Regions from separate parts of the Ensifer sp. ENS06 genome, predicted to be linked through region 2. Evidence: predicted binding sites of a transcription regulator. Region 2 holds the regulator's gene; the other holds the start of a gene.
What was found. The regulator LexA, encoded in region 2, represses DNA repair genes until DNA is damaged. The targets are predictions, from matches to a motif close to TGTTCNNNNTGTGTTCNG.

Region 1: the regulator LexA is predicted to act here: its motif matches at 2,635-2,652, upstream of IB279_RS24970 (helicase-related protein).

The regions. Positions count from the first base shown of each region.
Region 1 is NZ_JACVBC010000008.1:186,604-191,520, forward strand. It holds gene IB279_RS24955 (acetyl-CoA C-acetyltransferase) at 1-1,094, shown strand, start outside; gene IB279_RS24960 (hypothetical protein) at 1,108-1,467, shown strand; gene IB279_RS24965 (beta-ketoacyl-ACP reductase) at 1,485-2,210, shown strand; gene IB279_RS24970 (helicase-related protein) at 2,864-4,917, shown strand, end outside.
Region 2 is NZ_JACVBC010000001.1:1,782,630-1,787,546, forward strand. It holds gene IB279_RS08845 (hypothetical protein) at 1-196, shown strand, start outside; gene IB279_RS08850 (thermonuclease family protein) at 418-1,152, shown strand; tRNA gene IB279_RS08855 (tRNA-Cys) at 1,305-1,378, shown strand; gene IB279_RS08860 (hypothetical protein) at 1,579-1,920, shown strand; gene lexA (transcriptional repressor LexA) at 2,009-2,731, opposite strand; gene IB279_RS08870 (hypothetical protein) at 2,968-3,264, opposite strand; gene IB279_RS08875 (hypothetical protein) at 3,588-4,220, shown strand; gene IB279_RS08880 (hypothetical protein) at 4,338-4,917, shown strand, end outside.

The sequences.
Region 1 (4,917 bases), on a different contig from region 2:
AACTTGGCGCTGCCGTCATCAAGGGCGTGCTCGAGCGCGCAGGCGTCGAGGCTGCCGAGGTCGACGAGGTGATCCTCGGCCAGGTGCTGCAGGCAGGCGAAGGCCAGAACCCGGCGCGCCAGGCGGCGATGAAGGCGGGCGTTCCTCAGGAAAAGACCGCCTGGGGCATGAACCAGCTCTGCGGCTCGGGCCTGCGCGCCGTCGCGCTCGGCATGCAGCAGATTGCAACCGGTGATGCTGAGATCATCGTCGCCGGCGGCATGGAGTCCATGTCGATGGCGCCGCATTGCTCGCATCTTCGCGGCGGCGTGAAGATGGGCGACTTCAAGATGATCGACACGATGATCAAGGACGGCCTGACCGACGCCTTCTACGGTTATCACATGGGCATCACCGCCGAGAACGTCGCTCGCCAGTGGCAGCTCAGCCGCGAGGAGCAGGATGCGTTCGCGCTCGCCTCGCAGAACAAGGCCGAAGCCGCCCAGAAGGCCGGGCGCTTTGCCGACGAGATCATTCCCTTCATCGTCAAGGGTCGCAAGGGCGACGTCACCGTCGACCAGGACGAATATATCCGCCATGGCGCAACGCTCGATCAGATGACGAAGCTGCGCCCCGCCTTCGACAAGGAAGGCACGGTCACCGCCGGCAACGCTTCCGGCCTCAATGACGGCGCCGCAGCCACCCTGCTGATGACCGAGGCGCAGGCCTCCAAGCGCGGCATCCAGCCGCTCGCCCGTATCGTTTCCTGGGCAACCGCCGGCGTCGATCCGCAGGTCATGGGCACCGGCCCGATCCCGGCGTCGCGCAAGGCGTTGGCAAGGGCCGGCTGGGCGATCGGCGATGTCGAACTGGTGGAAGCCAACGAAGCCTTCGCTGCCCAGGCCTGCGCGGTCAATAAAGACCTCGGCTGGGATCCGTCGATCGTCAACGTCAATGGCGGCGCGATCGCCATCGGTCACCCGATCGGCGCTTCCGGCGCCCGCGTGCTCAACACGCTGCTGTTCGAAATGAAGCGCCGCGGCGTTTCCAAGGGGCTTGCAACCCTCTGCATCGGCGGCGGCATGGGCGTCGCCATGTGCGTCGAGCGGCTCTGATCGGTCTGGCGGCATGAACAGCGCCAGGTGGGTTCCATTTTCCCTGCTTCTGGCCGGTTCGCCGATCGTTTCTGCACATGCCAATCCCGCGCCTCTTAACGAGGCGCGGCTGGTAGAGTGCATGCTGGAACATACGACTTCCGACGAGGAGAGCGTTTTCAAGGACGTGATGGTCGCGGCCTTGAGAGATGACGGCGGCGCATTGAAGGTGTCGCTGGAGCAGCTCTCCGCGGTGATGATGGGCCTCGCGCTGGAGAAGTGCGAGGTGGCTCTGTCCGCGCTGGCTACGCCGCAGTTTCAAGCGGCCGCCGGGCTCTACGGGCAAAAGGTCGGCGAAAAGCTGATGCAGAAGGCATTCGAAAAACTGAACTGATCAAGTGGGAGGCGCATATGAGCAGGGTAGCATTGGTCACGGGTGGGTCGCGCGGCATTGGTGCGGCAATTTCCATCGCACTCAAGAATGCCGGCTACAAGGTGGCTGCCAACTATGCCGGCAATGACGAGAAGGCTCAGGCCTTCAAGCAGGAAACCGGCATCCCGGTCTACAAATGGGACGTTTCCAACTATCAGGCCTGTGCCGAGGGCATCGCCAAGGTCGAGGCCGATCTCGGTCCGGTCGATGTGCTCGTCAACAATGCCGGCATCACCCGCGATGCCATGTTTCACAAGATGACGCCGGAGCAATGGGGTGAGGTGATCGGCACCAACCTCACCGGTCTCTTCAACATGACGCATCCGCTCTGGTCGGCCATGCGTGACCGTGGCTTCGGTCGCGTCATCAACATCTCGTCGATCAACGGCCAGAAGGGCCAGATGGGGCAGGCCAACTATTCGGCGGCCAAGGCCGGCGATCTCGGCTTCACCAAGGCGCTCGCCCAGGAAGGGGCTGCCAAGGGCATTACCGTGAACGCGATCTGCCCCGGCTATATCGGCACGGAGATGGTGCGGGCGGTGCCGGAGAAGGTGCTCAACGAGCGCATCATCCCGCAGATCCCGGTCGGCCGCCTCGGCGAACCGGAAGAAATCGCCCGCTGCGTGGTGTTCCTCGCCTCCGACGATGCCGGCTTCATCACCGGCTCGACGATTTCGGCGAACGGCGGACAGTTTTTCGTCTGAGCATCAGACAAGCCGAACATTACCGCACGGCGCCTTTCGAGGCGCCGTTTCCATGCGGCGGCAGCGCTGAGAATCCCGCTCGAAATCCTGAAGTTGCGCTGGCAGTTCCGTTGCCGGAGTGGGGCGTAGACACTATATCTTGTGGAGAACAAAGGTGGAATGACGCGCGGTCTGCGAGTCGCTGCCGAATGTTCCCGCACTGGTCGCGACTCTAAACTGCGATTCTCATTCTCTCCCTTGGGTGAATCCCTGACGAATTTCGTGAAAAATTTTCCAGGCTTTCCAGAGTCTTGGATTCGGAATCCTTGGACCTGTCAGGCAATGGCAGAGCCGGGATTGTTGCGCGCCAAAGGGCCTGATGCGCGGAATCAGCTCCAGATTCAGCATGTGGTGCAACGTTCGGCGTTGAAATCTATATGTAGTCGTGAACATACAGTGAATAACAATGAGTCGTCGATTCGTCGCCGATTCGTTCCACGGCTGTTCCAATTGTCGATTGCGCCGACCACAACAGGTGGTGCAATGGGCTAAGAGATGCCAAGCGATGGTTTTAGTTGTCGGCGCCCCTTGCGTTTGGCTCGGTGCGTGGGCATGTGTTTGCCGCCAGCGTGAAAAGACGCTGCCGTAATTTCTGAATGCCCGGGATCGATGACGTGTCCGTTCACCCCATGATCCTGAGCGGCCGCGGTGTCACCGCGGTGCTCGGGCCTACCAATACCGGCAAGACGCACTACGCGATCGAGCGCATGATTGCGCACGACAGCGGCGTCATCGGCCTGCCGCTGCGGCTTCTCGCGCGCGAGGTCTATACGCGCCTGGTCGAAAGGGTCGGCCACCACAATGTCGCGCTGATCACCGGCGAGGAAAAGATCACCCCGCATCGCGCGCGCTATTCGGTCTGCACCGTCGAGGCCATGCCGCGCGAGACGACGGCGTCCTTCGTCGCGATCGATGAAGTGCAGCTTGCCGGAGATCTCGAGCGCGGCCATATCTTCACGGACCGGATCCTGCACCTGCGCGGTCGCGGCGAGACGCTGCTGCTTGGTGCCGGAACGATGCGGCCGATCCTCGAGCAGTTGCTGCCCGGCATCACCGTCGTCGAGCGACCGCGCATGTCGCAACTGCTCTATGCCGGTTCGAAGAAGATAACCCGTCTGCCGCACCGCACGGCGATCGTCGCCTTCTCTGCCGACGAGGTCTATGCGATCGCCGAGCTGATCCGCCGCCAGCGTGGCGGTGCCGCCGTCGTGCTCGGCGCGCTGTCGCCGCGCACGCGCAATGCGCAGGTGGCGCTCTACCAGGAAGGTGACGTCGAATACCTGGTCGCGACCGACGCGATCGGCATGGGCCTCAATCTCGACGTCGACCATGTCGCCTTCGCGCAGGACCGCAAGTTCGACGGCTATCAGTTCCGCAATCTCAACCCGGCCGAACTCGCGCAGATCGCCGGCCGCGCCGGCCGGCACTTGCGTGACGGTACGTTCGGTGTGACCGGCCGCGTCGATCCCTTCGACAACGAGCTGGTCCACCGTATCGAGGCGCATGAGTTCGATCCGGTGAAGGTGCTACAGTGGCGCTCGAAGGCGTTCGACTACGCTTCGATTGCCGCTCTGAAGAAGAGTCTTGAGGCCGCGCCGACGGTTCCCGGCCTTGCCCGGGCGCTACCTGCAGTAGACCAGCAGGCGTTCGAGCATTTGGCCCGCTACCCTGAGGTCGTCGACATCACGACCAATGCCGAGCGGGTGGAAAAACTGTGGGAAGCCTGCGCGCTGCCGGACTATCGGCGCATTACACCGGCTCAACATGCCGACTTGATCTCGACGATCTACGCGGATCTTGTCCGCCGCGGTACCGTAAACGAAGATTTCATGGCCGAGCAGGTCAGGCGGGCCGATCATACGGACGGTGAGATCGACACACTTTCGGCGCGAATCGCGCAGATCAGGACATGGACTTATGTGTCGAACCGGCCGGGATGGCTGGCCGATCCGACACACTGGCAAGAAAAGACGCGGGAAATTGAAGATCGATTATCCGACGCACTACATGAACGGTTGACGAAACGCTTTGTTGATCGCAGGACATCTGTGCTCATGAAGCGCCTGAGAGAGAATGCTATGCTGGAAGCTGAAATCAGTGTGAATGGTGATGTCTTCGTTGAAGGTCATCACGTAGGACAACTAACCGGTTTCCGGTTTACGCTGGCGACCGGCGGCGATGGCCCGGATGCCAAGGCTGTGCAGGGTGCTGCCCAGAAGGCGCTGGCGCTCGAGTTTGAGGCACGCGCCGCGCGGCTGCATGCTTCCGGCAACAACGACCTGGCGCTTTCGTCGGATGGTCTTGTGCGCTGGCTCGGCGATCCCGTCGCCCGTCTGACGGCAAGCGACCACGTCATGCGCCCGCGCGTCATCCTGCTGGCTGACGATCAGCTGCAGGCGAATGCCCGCGAGCACGTTCTGGCGCGCATCGAGCGTTTCGTGAACCATCACATCGGAACGGTCTTGAAGCCGCTCGACGATATTTCGCGCGCTGAAGATCTCGAAGGTCTCGCCAAGGGCCTCGCCTTCCAGCTCGTCGAAAACCTCGGCGTACTGTTCCGCCGCGATGTCGCAGACGACGTCAAGTCGCTCGACCAGGACGGTCGCGCTTCGATCCGCAAGTACGGCGTTCGCTTCGGCGCCTACCACATCTTCCTGCCGGTGCTCCT
Region 2 (4,917 bases):
GCTGCGCATCCTGCTGGGTTCGCTGCTGGTGTTCTGCGGTTTTCTCGGTTTCCTGCCCGTGCTGGGCTTCTGGATGATACCGTTGGGCCTGATCGTGCTTTCCCACGACATTCCCTCGGTTCGCCGCCGCCGTCGTCGTCTGGCCGTTTGGTGGGCGCGCTGGCGCGGGAAGGCCAACTCCTCGAACGGCTCCTGAGCCGGACGCCGATTTAACGATCTTGTTGTCGAGGCAGGGCGGTCGGCAGTTTTCGGTTCCTCGCGGCCGTCACGTACCAATTCCGAATCTCTCAACAAGGGCCGTGGCCGCGCAGGCGAATGACCGGTTCCTCGCGGTCTTCCCCTCTGTTGGGGTGCTTTCGAAAACTTTTCGGCAACCCATCAAACGCATAATGCGGTCTCGAATCAGGATGGGGACCGATGGCCAAAGCCACTACGAAACGTCGACGCCGCAGTTCGGGCCGAAGCACCAGCAAACAGGGCGGCATGGCGCCGTGGTATCTGGCCGCAGCGCTCACCCTTGGCGGCGTCATGGCCTACGACCATCGCGCCGAGTTGCGGGACTGGCCGGTGGTTTCGGATGTCATGGCCTTTGCATCGCGATCGGAAACGAAGCCGAAGCCTCAGCGCGCGGTTCCTGAAGCGCAGGAGCGCGTTGCGCAGCTGGCGGATAGGCACAAACCAAATCCGAAGCCCAACCCAGCGACGAAGGTTGTCCTGGCCGCCCCGGTGCCGTCGGTGAATGTCGGCGTCACGCCGCCAACCCCTCTCGTGCGGCCGAATGAAGAGGTGAAGACGGCATCCATCCGTACCGATCAGTTCTATTTTTGCGGCATTCGCAACGACAACTGCGTGATCGATGGCGCGACCTTCGTCTTCCATGGCGAGACGATCCGCGTCGCCGATGTCGATGCACCGCGAATCCGCCAGGCAAGCTGCGACAAGGAGCGTTCGCGCGGCTTCTACGCCAAGCAGCGCCTGCGCGAATTGCTGAATGCAGGCGACTTCAGGCTGATCTCGGCGGGAGGGCGATCAGATGCCAAGGCCGGCGAGAAACTGCGCCTGGTCACACGCGGTGACCAATCTCTTGGACGTGTACTCGTTTCCGAGGGGCTCGTGCGGCCGTGGGAAGGGCGCCCGACGCCCTGGTGCTGAGATCACCTGGGAGACGATCGGCGGACATCGTCGATCGTTCTGTGGAAAGTATCCGTCCTGCAATTCGACGGCGCGTTTTTCAGAAAATGCCTCTTGCGGTTTTTCTGCAATCATTCTAAATCCGCGCCAACGCTTGGTTATCCGAGCTGTGAGGCCTCGTGGCGGAGTGGTGACGCAGAGGACTGCAAATCCTTGTACCCCGGTTCAATTCCGGGCGAGGCCTCCAAAAATCTCACCTCGTGAAGTTTGGTTTGACGTTCTGCCTTAGGGCAGCGCGGTAATATTCGCGACCCCACGTCCGCGCAAGCCACGTCTCCTATGCCTCCGTCGGATCTTATCGCTTCGGTGAATTCGGTAGAGGGGGAACGATGACTCCGCTGAGATCAACCGCATCGGTAGCGTCCGTCAACATTAAGAACGGAGGCAATGGCATCAATGAAAAAGAGACTGATCCTGACGGCGTTGGCGTGTTTTGCTGCGACCGCTATTGAGGCGCGCGCGGACGACCTGGTTTTCCAGCTGAAGAACAACACCGGCGCGGTACTGACGAATTTCTATACGTCGCCGGTCGGCGTCAATGAATGGGAAGACGATGTTTTCGGTCGGCAGGTCCTGAACCCCGGCGAGAGCATGGAGATCACGATTGCCGACGGGCGGGACGTCTGCAAATACGACATGCGATTCGAATTCGAGGAAGGCTCGGCCCTCGATACGACCGAGGACACGCAGGATCTCTGCGAACTCGGCGAATACACGATCCACGAATAAGCGATCTGGATTTCAGGTCGCCTTAAATGGAAAGAGCCTCGCCACTTTCAGTGGCGAGGCTCTTTTGATTCGGCGTTCTGCCTGGAATTCAATGGTAGCGGCGGATCAGCCCGACGAGCTTGCCCTGGATCTTCACGCGATCTGGTCCGAAAATGCGCGTCTCGTAGGCGGGGTTGGCCGCTTCGAGCGCAATCGACGCGCCCTTGCGACGGAAGCGCTTCAGCGTCGCTTCCTCGTCGTCCACGAGCGCCACGATGATGTCGCCGGGATTGGCCGAGTTGCCGTTGCGGATGATCACCGTGTCGCCATCGAAGATGCCGGCCTCGATCATCGAATCGCCCTTTACTTCGAGGGCGTAATGCTCGCCGCTGCCGATCATGTCGAGCGGAACGGTAATGTCATGGGTGTTGTTCTGGATCGCCGAGATCGGCACGCCGGCAGCGATGCGCCCCATCACCGGGACGGAAACAGACGTGCTTTCGGCGACCGGCGCCGGCTTCGGCGTGGCAGGAGCGGCGGCCGGCGGCTTTCCGAGGCTGCCCTCGATCACGCTCGGCGAGAAGCCTCTGCGCGGCTGTTGCTGGCCGGCGGCGTAGGCTTCCGGAAGCTTGATGACTTCGAGCGCGCGCGCCCGGTTCGGCAACCGGCGAATGAACCCGCGTTCTTCGAGCGCCGTGATCAAACGGTGAATGCCGGACTTCGACGCCAGGTCGAGCGCATCCTTCATTTCATCGAAAGACGGCGGTACGCCCGACTCCTTCATGCGTTCGTGGATGAACAGAAGCAATTCCTGTTGCTTGCGGGTCAGCATGGCACGTCGCTCCAGAGGCGTGAAACAAATCAAGAACAGACACTATCTGTTCCATATGTGTTCCGCAAGTGCCTAAAATTCCGTGAATTCAGGCAACTGGCTGCTTCTGTGGGGGTCGATTGGTCACTTTTGCGGGAGCGGGGCGGTTTTCGGCGACGGTTGCGTCCCAAAACAGCGCCGGGCAGGCCGGTCGCGCGCGTGATTCGAACGAATCGCGGCTCTCTTCGCGGAGAGACTTAAGTCGCTTGCGAGGCCGAGCAGGCGTCTTCGAACTCCTTCACCGTCTCGGCGCTGTTGTCTTCCGGAAGCACTGCGTCGGCCGCATCGGTCGCAACGGGCGTATCGCCGTCATAAACGAAGGACTGGATGTAGAACGCGAGCGCGCCCTTCCAAACATTGCGTCCATCGATCTGATGGCACGGCACGGCCCGTTCGAAATCGGTCTGGAGTTCATCCACCGTCGCGGCACTGAGCTTGACGTCAGGCATATTGGGCGATGCGACTATCGAAGCGAGAAGCAGGGCGGCAAGCACGGTGATCGTCCACTTGATGAAGGGGTGGGACTACGGGTTGGTAAACGATGTGAACCGCGCTTTCGTTCCGAAGTCCAGCAAGCATGGCGATCACTCTGCCATGTTCAACAGCTCTTTGCCCGCAGGCTGTGGCTGATTTGCGCCAGCCGCTCCATCTCAACCTCGTCTCGGCCGTTCTTCATGGACCGGCGCGGAGAATGCATCGGAGCTGCCAGCTTTCGCATCGGGCCTGGGGCGCGCAAAAATCCCTGCGGGGAAGGGCCTTCACCGTCTCGACAGGCCTCTAAAAAAAGATAACTTTGCGTGGAAAGTGGGGTGGTTGCATGCATAGATTGTCGTTGGTGGTGCTCGGCCTGTTGCTCACGGCTGGAGCGGCGTCTGCCGAAGAAGGGCGTTCGAATATCTGGAAACGGATCAACGCCTGGACGGTGGGATCCGATCCTTCCCTGGGAGGCTCGTGTTACGCGGCGACGAGCTATGACGCCGGCGCTATCCTTCGTATCGGCTTTTATCCGCGGGGATCGACGAACCTGGCGTTTCTTTCGATCGGCAATGCCGAATGGAAATCCATCGAGCCGCAGCGGGAATACGATGTTGCCTTGCAGCTCGACCGTGGTCGTCAGTGGCCGGCCGTTGCGTTCGGTGTTGATCTGACCGGCGCCAAGGCCCTTGTCGTCAACTTTTCCAACACCGACTTCTTTACCGAATTCGTTCGCAAGAACACCTTGGCGCTGGCCTTCGAGGGGCGCGTCGTCGCGAGCCTCAGCCTGCGTGATTCGATGAAGGCGGTAAGCGAGATGTTCAAGTGCCAGGAGGCGGTGAGCGCCTTGATCCCGAATGGCGGTCAGGGAGCGGCGAACGATCCCTTTGCGGGCGCCGGCGGCAATGCGCCGAACAACGATCCCTTTGCCGGCGGCGGCCAGACCAAGTCATCGAAAGATCCTTTCGCCATGTGATGGGCAGTCCGCTTGCCGCGGAGAGGTGAATATTCCTAAAATATTGCCTGGTATCGGCTAGGCACCCTCGACAGCGATGCGGGGACCTATCAAAATGCGGGCAAACGGGGGTTTTGCATGCGTAGATTGCTGGTCGGATTGGTAAGCTGTCTGATCGCCGCGGGATCGGCCGCGGCTGAGGAGTCCGAAATCATCAAGTGGAAGGATGTCGACGGCTGGACCGTTGCTTCCGACACCTCGATGGAGGGCTCCTGCTTCATCTCGTCGGTATTCGACGGCGGGGTCACCTTGCGCCTTGGGTTCTATCCCAAGGGCTCCGAGTCGCCGCTCTATATGAGCTTCGCCAGCGACGACTGGAGGTCGCTCGAGGTCGGCAAAGAGTACGACCTGACCTTCCGCTTCGACAAGACCGATCCCTGGAGCGCTTCGGCGACCGCTGCCGGTGATGCGAGCGAAAAGTTTCTGTTCGTGAACGTCACCGACGCCGAGTTCCTGACGGGCTTCGTGCGCAAGCGGGCCTTGGCCATCGCGTTTGAAGATCGCGTCATCGCAAATCTCAGCCTGCGCGGCACCGGCCCGGCGGCCGACGAGCTGATGAAGTGCCAGAGGGCGGTCGACGAGATCATCGCCGACGAGGGCCGCAAGTCCAAGGAGAAGAAAGCCGACCCGTTCAGTGCACCGAGCGAGAAGCGATCGG